One region of the Intrasporangium mesophilum genome, then DNA from elsewhere that is predicted to be linked to it. Evidence: predicted binding sites of a transcription regulator. Region 1 holds the regulator's gene; each other region holds the start of a gene.
The links. Region 1 encodes LexA, which represses DNA repair genes until DNA is damaged. Its sites were predicted from a motif close to TCGAACANNTGTTCGA; they were not measured.
Positions count from the first base shown of each region.

Region 2: a site for LexA is predicted at 1,260-1,275, ahead of ACYVLP_RS15905 (HNH endonuclease signature motif containing protein). Genes of this name have one in related genera too.
Region 3: a site for LexA is predicted at 1,968-1,983, ahead of ACYVLP_RS04835 (HNH endonuclease signature motif containing protein). Genes of this name have one in related genera too.
Region 4: a site for LexA is predicted at 1,481-1,496, ahead of recA (recombinase RecA). Genes of this name have one in related genera too.

Region 1 is NZ_BAAGRF010000029.1:170,559-173,762, forward strand. Features, by position in the region: gene ACYVLP_RS20670 (LysM peptidoglycan-binding domain-containing protein) at 374-796, opposite strand; gene lexA (transcriptional repressor LexA) at 1,044-1,751, shown strand; gene ACYVLP_RS20680 (phosphotransferase) at 1,763-2,800, opposite strand; gene ACYVLP_RS20685 (Sir2 family NAD-dependent protein deacetylase) at 2,790-3,204, opposite strand, start outside.
Region 2 is NZ_BAAGRF010000017.1:14,320-17,523, forward strand. Features, by position in the region: gene ACYVLP_RS15895 (ATP-binding cassette domain-containing protein) at 1-266, opposite strand, end outside; gene ACYVLP_RS15900 (TetR/AcrR family transcriptional regulator) at 347-1,177, shown strand; gene ACYVLP_RS15905 (HNH endonuclease signature motif containing protein) at 1,279-3,204, shown strand, end outside.
Region 3 is NZ_BAAGRF010000004.1:315,405-318,608, reverse strand. Features, by position in the region: gene ACYVLP_RS04840 (thymidine kinase) at 1-64, shown strand, start outside; gene ACYVLP_RS04835 (HNH endonuclease signature motif containing protein) at 111-1,961, opposite strand; gene ACYVLP_RS04830 (RidA family protein) at 2,105-2,518, shown strand; gene ACYVLP_RS04825 (VWA domain-containing protein) at 2,769-3,204, opposite strand, start outside.
Region 4 is NZ_BAAGRF010000012.1:75,187-78,390, forward strand. Features, by position in the region: gene ACYVLP_RS11065 (VanZ family protein) at 342-785, shown strand; gene ACYVLP_RS11070 (DUF3046 domain-containing protein) at 1,206-1,457, shown strand; gene recA (recombinase RecA) at 1,673-2,722, shown strand; gene ACYVLP_RS11080 (regulatory protein RecX) at 2,725-3,204, shown strand, end outside.

The sequences.
Region 1 (3,204 bases):
CGTCGGAGCGAACAGGCTATGGAGGCAAGGGGATCGGTCGCATCGCGTCATCCACAGGGATGCGCACGGCGTAAGAGGCCGTCCACAGGGCGACGCACCATCGCCGGCGAGGAATGCCGTCTTGCTCAGTTCCGGGTCGAGCGAGCGCTCCGTCCCGCGCGTCAAACAGCCCGGCCCATCGTGTGACAGGCGGGGCGCGGCGCTCACTCAACACCGCCCAGGCATGGCAGAACGCCGCACCCCGATCTGGGGTGCGGCGTCCGGGCGAGAGCGGCGGGGTCGAAGCGCCGCTACCGCCAGCCGCTGAAGGTGGAGCCAACGCGGCTGCCATGGAGCCGGGCCTGTCACCAGAAGAGGGCCCGGCGGCGCGGCGTCAGGGCGTCGGGATGACGAGCCGCTGACCGATGTGGATCTGCGAGGTCGACAGGCTGTTGGCGAGCTGAAGCTCGACGATGCCGCTGGTGACCGGCAGGTCCGGCAGCTCCCGCGAGGCGATGCCCCACAGGGTCTGGCCCGGCTGCACGGTGATGACCCGCGGCTCGCTGACGGCGCCGGCGCGCTGGACGGCCGCTGCCACCCCGAGCACGGCAACAACGGCGGCGACGAGGAGCGCGATGACGAGCCGCCCGCGCCGGGTCAGACGAAGACGTGAGTGCGCCCTAGATGCCGGACCGAGCGCATCCGGACCGGTGGGCACGAGCACGAGATGGCCACGCCCGCGCGGGGACGGGAGCGGGTCGCACAGGGCCCCCTGAGCCTGCTGCCGGTGCGCTGCCTCGACGACGATGGCGCTCATGATGACCTCCCCTTGCTGCCGAACGAACAGGTGTTCGATAGAACGTCTGTACGAGTTGTAGCACGTCTGTTCGACGAAGTCGAGACACGCATCGAACAGGTGTTTGGCAACTGTGTTCGAACCTCGTACGCTGTTCTCACACCACCAACCACACCAGTCACCACTGACACTGGCCCTCACGAGCGCTCGAGCGGCGCTCACCGCAAGCCGGACATCGGGGTCTGACGAGCACGACGAAGGGGACATCATGGGCGTGACCGAGTTTCCCGACCGCGACAAGGGCGACGGGCTGACCGTGCGCCAGCGGCGTGTGCTCGAGGTCATCCGCAACTCCGTGGACCGGCGTGGATACCCGCCGAGCATGCGTGAGATCGGTGACGCGGTCGGCCTGGCCAGCCCGTCCAGCGTCTCGCACCAGCTCAACGCCCTCGTGACGAAGGGCTACGTCCGTCGCGACCCCAACCGTCCGCGCGCGATCGAGGTCGTCTCGCCCGACGCCCGCCCGTCGCAGCGCCGTGGCGACATCGACCTCAGCGTGCAGCGCCACGACCTCGAGACCGACAGCGGCGACTCGCGTCCCCAGGCGGCATACGTCCCGGTCCTGGGTCGGATCGCCGCGGGAGTGCCGATCACTGCTGAGGAGCTCGTCGACGACGTCTTCCCGCTGCCGAAGCAGATTGTCGGCGAGGGCGAGCTCTTCCTGCTCAAGGTCGTCGGAGACTCGATGATCGACGCCGCGATCTGCGACGGCGACTGGGTCGTGGTGTCACGACAGCAGACAGCCGACAACGGCGACATCGTCGCGGCCCTGCTCGACAACGAGGCCACGGTCAAGACGTTCAAGCGCAAGGACGGCCACGTCTGGCTGCTCCCCCACAACCAGGCTTTCGAGCCGATCGACGGCGACGACGCGACGATCCTCGGCAAGGTCACCGCCGTCCTGCGCCGCGTCTGAGCCGTCACCGGTCAGCTCAGCGGCGGTTCCTCCTGCAGCGATGCCAGCCACCAGCTGGGCGAGTCACCGAAGTCGGCCAGCTCGGACGGCGTCATCGTCGCCACGACCCGAAGCCACGCCTCGACCCGACCCAGTCGCGCCAGCTGCAAGGCCGCCGGCAGGGCCGCCCGGAGCTCACCGACGGGCCGAAGGTCACCCCACACCTCCGTTGCGGCGTCCGCCACCCGGCGCAACCGTGGGTCATCCACCCCGGCCTCCAGCCGGCTCGACATCACCCGCAGGGGGATGAGCAGTGACCAGAGCGGGTTCGCGATCACGGCGTCTCCGAAGTCGAAGAAGCGCAGCTGCCCGTCTGTCGCAAAGACGTTGTGCTCGTGAAGGTCGTTGTGCACCAACGTGTCCGGTAGGTCGAGCGCCTCGACCTGGGCCGCCCAGCCACGGATCACAGGATCGAGTGCGCACACCGTGGCGGCCTCGTCCGCAGGCATCCGTCGAGGGTCACCGGCTGGCAGGCCCGCGAGCGACGCGGCCCGGGCGGTCACGTAGTCGGCAGCATCCGCCGTGCGGATTCTCGTGAGCCCGGCAGCGGCGAGCTCAGCCTCGCGCCCCAAGAGCTCGCGCTGCAGGTGCATCGCCTCGACGGCGACCGTGCACCATGCGTCGATGTCGTCCTCTGGCACCATTTCGGCATAGACCGGCCCTTGGTCGGGCACGAGGTGTAGGCCACGCTCGATGTCCGCCGCGGCCACCGGGACCACCCGATCCCCGGCCAGGCGGTCGAGCACGACGAGCAGGTGCGCCTCGAAGCTCTGGTGTGCGCAGTTCTGCTTGGCCCAGAACAGTCCGCCGTCGTCGGCCCGGGCGCGCCACACCGTAGACCAGGGTCGCTGGTGCACCGGCTCGAGGCCGACGAGCTCGTGCCCGAGAGATCCCAGCGCGCCTCCCACCCACGCCTGCAGCTCGGCCGCGAAGTCGGCGGACGTCCAGCGCTCGGACGGGCCGGGGCCCGACTCCGGCAGGGCGGCATACCACCGCGGGTCAGTGCTCAAGGGCACTCCAGAGGCGGCGCAGCGTGGGGCCGAGCCTCTCGTGGACTCTCGTGGTGGCCTGGGCGTCGCCACGGGTGGCCGACCGCGTGACGATCGCCACCGGTATGCCGCGTTGATGGGCATGCCGGACGAAGCGGTAGCCGCTCATGACCGACAACGAAGAACCGAGCACCAACACGGCACCTGCGTCGTCGACAAGTCGAAAACACCTGTCCACCAACGCCTTTGGCACGGACTCTCCGAAGAAGACGACGTCCGGCTTGACGGTGTCGTTGCCGCAGACCAGGCATCGGGGTGTGTGGAAGGAGTCGACCAGCTCGTCGGCGAGCACGATGTCGCCGTCGGGGCGCACCTGCTCGCCCCATTGGGACCCGACGCGTGCCGCGGCCTCGGAGAAGCGTGCC
Region 2 (3,204 bases), on a different contig from region 1:
CCCTGCTCGACGGCGAGCAGCGTGGCGAGGGTGCGCACCGCTGTCGTCTTGCCGGCGCCGTTGGGGCCGAGCAGGCCCCACACCACCCCACGCGGGACCGTGAGGTCGAACCCGTCGAGAGCCCGGTGGGCGGCATACGTCTTGACCAGGCCTCGTGCCACGATCGCCGGTGTGTTGGCGGGGGCGGTGCCTGAGGTGGGTGTTGCGGTGGTGGGTGTTGCGGTGGTGGTGGGCTGGGTGGGACTGGCGAGTCCTCGGTCCGGCACGGCATACCTCCCTGTATCTTTTACGCCGTAAAGAGATCCTCGAAGAGATTAGATTACGGCGTAAGGAGTTGGCAACCCTCATGGTCATCTACGTCGGCCAGGGCGACCCCGAGGAGTCCATGCGCCTGCTCTGGGGTGCGAAACCGCAGCCCCCCGCGACGCGGCGTGGGCCGAAGGCCGCGCTGAGCGTCCAGGAGATCGTCGCCGCCGCCATCGCCCTCGCCGACGAAGGCGGGATCGACGCCGTCTCCATGCGCGCGGTCGGTGACCGGCTCGGCCGCACTCCCATGGCGCTCTACACGTACATTCCGGGCAAGGCCGAGCTGATCGACCTCATGTGGGACCACGTGGCGGGCGAGCTGCCGACCGACTACGACCTCTCCGACGGCTGGCGGCCCGCACTGCGGCAGTGGGCCCACGACAACCGTGCGTTCTTCCTGCGCCACCCGTGGACCCTTGACATCTCCGGCGCGCGGGCCGGCATGGGCCCCAACGAGACCCGCAACCAGGAGACCTCCGCGAAGCTCCTTTCCGGGCTCGGGCTGACCGGTCCCGACCTCATGGCGAGCGTGTGGTCCGTCGCGAGCTTCGTCCATGGCAACGCTCGCGCCATGGCCGAGACGACCCGTGCGACCGAGGTGACAGGCGTCGACGAGAACGAATGGTGGATGTCGCGGTCCCGGATGTTCAACGAGGTCGCGCCCGACTATGCCGAGCGGTTCCCTTTCTTGACGGCGCTTGCCAGCCAGGGCACGTTCGACGGCACCGAGCTCGAGGGGTCATACCTGGAGGCCGAGAGCGAGATGATCTTCGAGTTCGGGCTGGAGCGACTGCTCGACGGCATCGAGGCGTTCGTCGACCGGCTCGGGTCGGACGGACATGCACGGGGCACGGCCAAGAAGGGCAGCTAGCTCCGGCGGACCCTTCGAGCCTGTGGACAACCCAGGTGTTTGCATCGGTTTGCTGTGGGTAGTGGCGGGTGGCTGTCGGTGGTCGAACGTATGTTTGGGTCATGAGCCAGACAGCCCGCCATCCGAAGCGCCGACGGGGCCCGCGCCACGGGGTCACCGCGCCGGTGCGGCAGCCTGGTGAGCCGGCAGGGGCCGGGTTGGTGGGCGGGGCCGGGCTGGTGGGCGGGGCCGGGCTGGTGGGCGGGGCCGGGCTGGTGGGCGGGGCCGGGCTGGTGGGCGGGGCCGGGCTGGTGGGCGGGGCCGGGCTGGTGGGCGGGGCCGGGCTGGTGGGCGGGGCCGCGGTGGCGGCGACATCGGTGGTGATGGACCCGGTGGCCCGGGTGGCGTTGCTGGCCTCGTCTGACTCGCGGGCGGGTGTGGAGCTGGAGGCTCTGGCGGGTCTGCCGGGGCTGGCCGCGCGGCTGGCCTCGATGGCCGAGGAGCTGCGGCTGATCGCCCGGTCGTTCCCGACGTGGTGCCTGCCCGAGGCCGGGGTGGGCGATGCGGTCGCGCAGGCGCAGCGGGTGCGGGATCTGGCGCACAGCCTGACGGCGGTGCTGGCGGGCGAGGTGTCCTCGCGCGGTCTGGGTCTGCGGGAGGGCCTGTCGCGCAACGACTGGCTCGCGGCCCAGGCCCCGGCCCTGGAGGGTGCCGGGGCGGCGGAGCTGACGGCGGTGGGTGCGGTGATGAGCGAGCCGCGGTGGCGGGCGCTGGCCGAGATGGTGCGTTCGGGGGTGACCACGGTGGAGCGGGCGGCGGTGATCGTGCGGTTCCACGAGGATGCGGTGTCCTTTGCCGAGCGGGCTCATCTCGACGGGGTGGTCCATGCGATGGTCGAGCAGGCCGGGGTGCTGGGGGTGCGTGAGCTGCGGCGGCTGGTCCGGCAGGCTCGGGTGTCGCTGCGGCCACCGGAGCAGGTGGCGGCCCAGGAGGCGCGGATGCGGGCGGGTCGGTCGTTGTCGCGGGTGGGTCGCTCGGCGGGGCTGGTCGAGTACCGGCTCCGGCTGGATCCCGAGGGCGCGGCGGTGCTGGACGCCGCGATCGACCCGCTGGCCCGGCCGCGGCCAGACCTGGACTGGGCAGAGCGTCCGGCGCCGTATCGGCACCCGGTGTGCGGACACCTGATCCCCGAGCCGTCACCCGGCCCAGATCAGCTAGATCACGCGGGGGTGGATCGCCATCCGGGCGAGCGCACCGGTGTGCTGGCCTCTGGCGCTGGCTCGGCTCATGGCCCCATCGAGGGCGGTGCGGGCGGTGCGGGCGGTTCGGGCGATGTCGGCGGCGGTGCGGCCTTCGCCCTGAGAGGGCACGGTGACCAGCCGTTCGAGGGCGACCACTCCGTCGGTCGTGTCGATGGGTCCACGGATGGGTCCACGGGTGGGTCCGTGGGCGGGCATGTGGATGGGCATGTGGGTGGGTCCTGGGTGCGGCCGGGGTGTGAGGTCTGCGCCGTGCCGGTGGCCGACCCGCGGCTGCCGGCGACTCGACGCGCGGACGCGCTGCTCGAGCTGGTCGCTCGGGCGGTGGCCGCCCCGATGGGCGTGACCCGGACCCCGCGGGCCAAGGTCGTCATCACGATGTCCTACGCGGCCCTGGTCGGGCTCGTGCACGGCGCCGGCGTCGCGGACAACGACGAGGTGCTGTCCGTGGGCGCGGTGCGCCGGCTGGCGTGCGAGGCCGGGGTCGTGCCGATGGTGCTCGGCGGCCCGTCCCAGGTCCTGGACCTCGGGTTCACCCAGCGGTACTTCACCCCGGCTCAGCGGTTGGCTCTCGCGGTCCGCGACGGCGGCTGCTCGTACCCGGGCTGCACCGTGCCGGCACAGTGGTGCGAGGCGCACCATGTCGTTCACTGGGCAGAGGGCGGGCCCACGGACCTGCTCAACGGGGCACTGCTGTGCAGTCGACACCACACCAGAGTCCACGAGCTCGGGCTCACCGCCGAGGTCACACCAGAGCTGGTCAGCTGGCATCCGCCACCGGCGGCGCCG
Region 3 (3,204 bases), on a different contig from region 1:
CGACGACGGCACCTTCACGTACGAGGCCCGCTGCCGCACCTGCTTCGCGTTCCCTGCTGCGTAGGGGGTGTCTGGCGGCCGCGGCAGGCGCGGAGCTATCGACGGAGGCTCTACTCGTCCCGGCGCTGGCGGGGTGGGGTGAAGTCGACGAGGTTGAGGTGCAGCGTGCCGCCGGTGGGCGCGGGGTAGGTGCGGCCCAGGCGTGGGCGTGGGCGGGTCCGGTCTGCCCGGCCTGGGCCGGCGGGGGCTGGGCCGCTGGAGGCTGGGCCGGCGGACGAGTGCAGGTCTCCTCGCGAACCGAGGATGGGGTCGTCGGTAGTGGCGGTGTCGGTCGCCGTCCGCCGGGTCGGTCGCATGGTGTCGGTGGGCATGGTGTCGTGATGTTCGGTGTGAAGCGGCAGGAGTCGGAGTCCGGCGGGGTCGCGCCGGTCGGGATCAGGGTCGCGTGGGCTCGCGTTTGTGCCTGCCCGCGGCAGTGACGGGTGCTGCGGCGGCTGGTCGCCGTGCTGGTCGGGGACTCGCTGGTCGGGCTTGCGACCGGGTGGGTGCCCGGGTGGGCTGATGTCCAGGCCGGTGCGGGTGTGGAAGCGCAGGCCATCGGGGCGGGTGGGGTCGCCCGTGATGGCGTACTCGCCGCGGTGGTGCCCGTCGTGGTGGTGCGGGCACAGTGACAGCAGGTTGGGCAGGTCGGTGGGGCCGCCGTCGCGCCAGTGCCTCAGGTGGTGGACCTCGAGGTAGCTGCTGGCCCCGCAGCCTGGGAACCGGCAGCCGCGGTCGCGGTCCAGGACCAGGACCCGGGACCGGTTCGGCACGACCCGTTGGCTGTCGCCGACGTTGACCGGGTGCCCGTTCGTCGTCCAGACCGGGGTCAGTGTGCCCTCGCAGGTCAGGCCGTCGATGAGGTGCCGGGGCAGGCGCGGTGTTCCGGTGAGCCAGCCGCCGTCGGTGTCCAGGAACACGTTGACCCGGTACCGCGACCTCCGCGCCGGGGTGGCCGCAGCGTGCAGCGAGCGGGTGGCGATCAGGGTGAACGCGTCGGCCCAGGTGACCCGCGGCCGGCCCCCGACGCTGCGGGCGCCGGCGCCGTCGAACCCGTCCGGACCGGTGCGGTCATCGAGGCCACTCCGGGCCAGACCGCCGCACGCGCCTTCACACGCCTGGTCAGACGCAGGGTCAGTCGCAGGGTCAGACGCATCACCGGCTGACCCAGCCGCGTCGTCGGCGCCGCGCTCGCTGCCAGCTCCCTTGCCGTCGCCGTTGCCGTCGCCGTTGTGGTCGCCGCCGTTGTGGCCGATGTCAGGGCTGATGTCAGGGCTGATGTCGGTGTCGGTGTTGGTGTCGGTGGTGGCGTGGAAGAGGTGGTCCTTGGCCTCGGTGAGGGCGGCCTGTACCAGGGCGCCCTGCTCGGGCGGGGCGTCGTACCGCAGCCGGAACCGGCCGTCGGCGTCGAAGCCCATGCTCAGGGCGGCCGGGGCGATCAGGGTGGGCAGCCCGTCGGGGCCGGTGTGCGGGTCGGGACGCTGGGCTGGCAGCAGCCGCCCCTCGGAGTCGTGGCTGGAAGGCTCGAGGGTGAAGTCGTACCGGCTGACGGTGCGATGAAGCTGCGTGACGGTGGCGTGTCGGGCGAACTCTGCCACGGTGGCATCGAACTCGGCCGGGGTGTGCCGGGCCACGACCGCGGCCTGGTCCAGGCTGATCGCTCCCTGCCGGAGTGCGGCCGCGGTGGCGGGCAGCTCGTCCTGGCGGCGGGCCAGCAGCACGACCGCGGCGGCCTGCCCGCGCGACAGACCGGCCCGCACCATCAGCCAGTGCTCGGGCGAGCGGATCCCGGGGGCGGCCCAGGTGTCCTCGACGAGGGCTCGGGTGACCAGCTGGACCAGGCGTGCGTGGGCGTCGTGCAGGTCCGCGGCCAGTGCCGCGACCAGCTCCCAGTCCTGCTCGATCTGCGCCTCGGTCGCCATGCTTCATCGTACACCTGTTCGAACGATGATGCACGTTTGTCTGTGGACGACCGCGTTAGCATTAATATGGCGAAGGTCCGCGCTGGCTCCGGCAGGCGACAACTGCAGGGACGAGCCGCGCACCACCTTGTTACCGTCCGGACATGACCTCACCCGACTCGGCTGTGCGCCTCATCCGGTCCGACGCGCTCACGGACACCGCACCGTATGCCTACGCCGCGACAACGGCCGAGCCTGCGCGCCTCGTCTTCGCCGCGGGGGCCTGTCCGCTCGACGACGACGGGTTGACGGTGGCTCCCGGGGACATCGAGGCGCAGGCGCGGCGTTGCGTCCGCAACCTCGTCGCGGCCCTCGAGGCGTCAGGCGCGACGTTGGCTGACGTGATCTACACGCGTGTCCTGGTCGCAACCACGGTTCGCGAGGACCTCGTCAGCGCGTGGACGGTGGTGCACGACGCCTTCGGGGACCACGAGGTGCCGAGCACCCTTCACGGGGTGACGGTGCTGGGTTATCCGGACCAGCTGGTGGAGATCGAAGCGGTCGCGGCACTTGCCTGATCGACGTTGACTGGGGCTTCACAGTCGCTGGCCCTGCCGATGTGACTGGGCGCCCACTCGACTGGAGGGACCACCTGAAGTGGTCGGTTCGATCCGCGAGGTTGGCTTCGCGGCGATCGACGCGTGGTGCCTGTCTGTTACTGAGCGCCCACTCGACTGGAGGGACCGCATCGGCTGGGAAGGCCGACCGACGGAGGGTGCGGCCGGCTTACGGAGCGGCGCGGCTGACCGGGCGGGGCGGCATACCGGGTCAGGCTGGTGGGTCGGGCTCGTGCGTGGTGACGATGTCGTGGGCGGCCGCCCACGCCGTGATGTCGCGTCGCTCGATCGCGGTCGCCATGAGCTCGGGGAACCGGTCCGGGGTGCAGGCGAAGGCAGGGACCCCGACGGCCGCGAGCGCGGCCGCGTGGTTCGCGTCGAAGCTCGGCCGGCCGGAGTCGCTCAGCGCGAGGAGTGCGACCATCGTGGCCCCGGACGCGACGATCGACTGGGCGCGGCGCACCATCTCCTCGGCGATCCCGCCTTCGTACAGGTCGCTGATGAGCACGAGGATCGTCTCAGCGGGCTGGTCGATGAGGCTTTCGCAGTAGGCGAGGGCGCGGTTGATGTCGGTGCCACCGCCGAGCTGCACGCCGAAGAGGACGTCGACGGGGTCGTCGAGCTCGTCGGTGAGGTCGACGACGCTG
Region 4 (3,204 bases), on a different contig from region 1:
CTCGGCGATCGGGCTGAGCATCGCCGGGCGACGGGCCGCGGCGGCACGCTGATCGGGGCCTGGGTCACGGATGTCGGTCTGGTTCGTCTCATGAGACAGACGGTCGGAGACCCCCAACCATCACCCGCCGGCCGTCGAGGGGATCCGGACGGCCCGTGCGCTGCACGCTCAGCGCCAGAACGGGCCCGTCCGGGTCCCCGAACCCTGGGACAGCTGCACATCCCGCACGAGTACCAGTTGCCCGCGACGACGCTGCAGGGGCCCGCGTCACGGTCGAGCCATTGACGCGTCCCAGTTTCATGGGGCCTCCGAGGGCGGGCCCGTGATCGGAGGGGTGCGCTTTGTCCAGCGGGCGTTCGGCACCGGGATCCCGTCGTTCCCGCGGTCGCGGGATCGTCGTCCTGCTCGGGGCCGTCGTAGTCCTCCTTCTCGGGGTCCTGCTCTGGCCGCGCGGAACCGACCTGAGGAGACTCCAGATCGAGACGTGGGTCTGGCTTTGGGCGCACACCGGTCGCCAGCCGTGGTTCACCCCCGACCTGTGGAGCGTCCTCGTCAACGTCGCAGCATTCTTCGTGCCGGCCTGCCTGGCTGCACTGCTCATCCGGCGCCCGTGGTGGACCATCACACTCGTCGGCCTGCTCATCAGCAGCGGAGCCGAGGCCGTCCAGGCGCTCGCCCTCCCGGGGCTGCGCGTCGCTTCGGTCGGCGACGTGCTCGCCAACGGGACGGGTGCGCTTGTCGGCGCTCTCGTCGGCTCCAGCCGGCGCCGGCGCGGGTGGTCGTGACGCAGTTTCGGGGCGGGGGGTCGCCGAGGCCCAGATCGGTGCCCGCGTGGCAGAGCGGACGTGCGCCACCTGGAAGTCGCGGCCGACCGGCACACCTGCGTCACGAACGGCGGGTTGGGCCGTCTTTGTCACTGGAAGGTACGTCAGGTCTGTCCTTCCCGCTTGGGGGTTCGTCTCTCCTCATGCCTTCGTGGAGGAAAGGCTGGGAGAGGCGAACCTCCGGCCGGGGATCGGGTGATGCGCCGGCTGACGCGAGTGGCTCGGGAGGCCGGCGACTCTCACCTCTGCGGCCGACGGGCCGGCTCGCGTCGTTGCCGCGAGCGATGGCGCGTAAGGTGATCGGGTCGATGGGACGCTCGCTGGGCGAGACGGACCGAGACTGACGAGTCCTTGTGTCTGCGCAGGTCAGGAGCATTCATAGTGCGGATGAGCCACTTCTGGACGCTGATGGACGACGAGTTCGGGCCGGCGTATGCCGGGTCGCTCGCGCGCGATCATGTGATCGGCGCGCTCGACAACCGGACCGTGGTGCAGGCGCTGGCGGACGGGGTGCCACCGCGTCAGGTGTGGGAGGCCCTCTGCGACGACATGGACGTCCCGCCGGAGCGCCGGCTCGGCCGCGACGACCGCGTCGCGCCCGGGGCACCAGGCGGACAGCAGGGACCGGTCTGAGCGACGGCGTGTCGCGGTCGACTTCGAACACGTGTTCGGTAGTGTTCTCCACAGGTGCTGCGCCGAGAACGCATCATCCACAGGCCGTCTCGTGGCTCCAACCCGATGTCGGCGCCGGCACCTAACGTCTGACCCGACAACGGATCGCGATATCGACGAGTCGTCCGGGTCGCAGGTAGACGACCGCAGAGCAGACGGCAGATAGGTGGCCACTCATGGCATCGGTGCAGGACAAGGACAAGGACAAGGCTCTCTCCTCGGTGATGGGGCAGATCGAGAAGAGCTACGGCAAAGGTGCTGTGATGCGTCTCGGTGACGACATCAGGCCGCCGATCGAGGTGATCCCGACGGGGTCGATCGCACTCGATGTGGCGCTCGGCATCGGCGGGCTTCCCCGAGGACGCATCGTCGAGATCTACGGGCCGGAGTCATCCGGTAAGACGACGGTCGCGCTGCACGCCGTGGCGAACGCACAGAAGGGTGGCGGTATCGCGGCGTTCATCGACGCCGAGCACGCGCTCGACCCGGAGTATGCGAAGAAGCTCGGCGTGGACACCGACGCGCTGCTGGTGTCCCAGCCGGACACCGGTGAGCAGGCCCTCGAGATCGCCGACATGCTGATCCGCTCGGGCGCGCTCGACATCATCGTCATCGACTCCGTGGCGGCGCTGGTGCCCCGCGCCGAGATCGAGGGCGAGATGGGCGACAGCCATGTGGGACTCCAGGCCCGCCTCATGAGCCAGGCCCTGCGCAAGCTCACCGGTGCACTCAACAACACCGGCACGACCGCGATCTTCATCAACCAGCTCCGCGAGAAGATCGGCGTCATGTTCGGGTCGCCGGAGACGACGACAGGTGGCAAGGCGCTGAAGTTCTACGCCTCGGTCCGCCTCGACGTGCGGCGCATCGAGACGCTCAAGGACGGCACCGAGCCCGTCGGCAACCGCACGCGGGTCAAGGTCGTCAAGAACAAGGTGTCCCCGCCGTTCAAGCAGGCGGAGTTCGACATCCTCTACGGCCAGGGCATCTCGCGCGAAGGCGGCCTCATCGACATGGGCGTCGAGCACGGCTTCGTGCGCAAGGCCGGCGCCTGGTACACCTACGACGGCGACCAGCTGGGCCAGGGCAAGGAGAACGCCCGCAACTTCCTCAAGGACAACCCTGACCTCGCCGACGAGATCGAGAAGAAGGTGAAGGAGAAGCTCGGCGTCGGGCCGCGCGTCGACCAGCCCGCTGAGGTCGCGGACGTGCCCGTCGACTTCTGACGATGGCCGGCTCGGAGCAGAGCGACCGGCTGGCCCGCGCCGCGCGTGCCCTCGCGAAAGCGGAGGGCGTCGTCGGGGTGCGGGCCGGCGGTGGCCAAGCATCGCCCACCAACGACACGGCCCGGCCGGCGCCCCCTAGGCCGACGCCCCCTAGGCCGGCGTGGACCCCGCCTCCGGACGACCTGGAGTCCGAGGCGCCCAAGGCGGACCCCGAGTCCGTCGCCCGGGCGATCGTGCTGCGCCAGCTGAGCCTGGCTCCGCGCAGCCGGGCGCAGCTCGAGAGGAAGCTGCGACAGCGCGGCTGCGATGACGAGGTCGCCCATCGCGTCCTCGACCGGATGACCGAGGTGGGGCTCGTCGACGACGAGGCCTACGCGGAGCTGCTCGTCCGCTCGAAGCAGGCCGGCAAGGGCCTGGCCCGAACGGCGCTGGCCCACGAGCTGCGTAAGCAGGGGATCGACGGCGACATCGCCGACGATGCG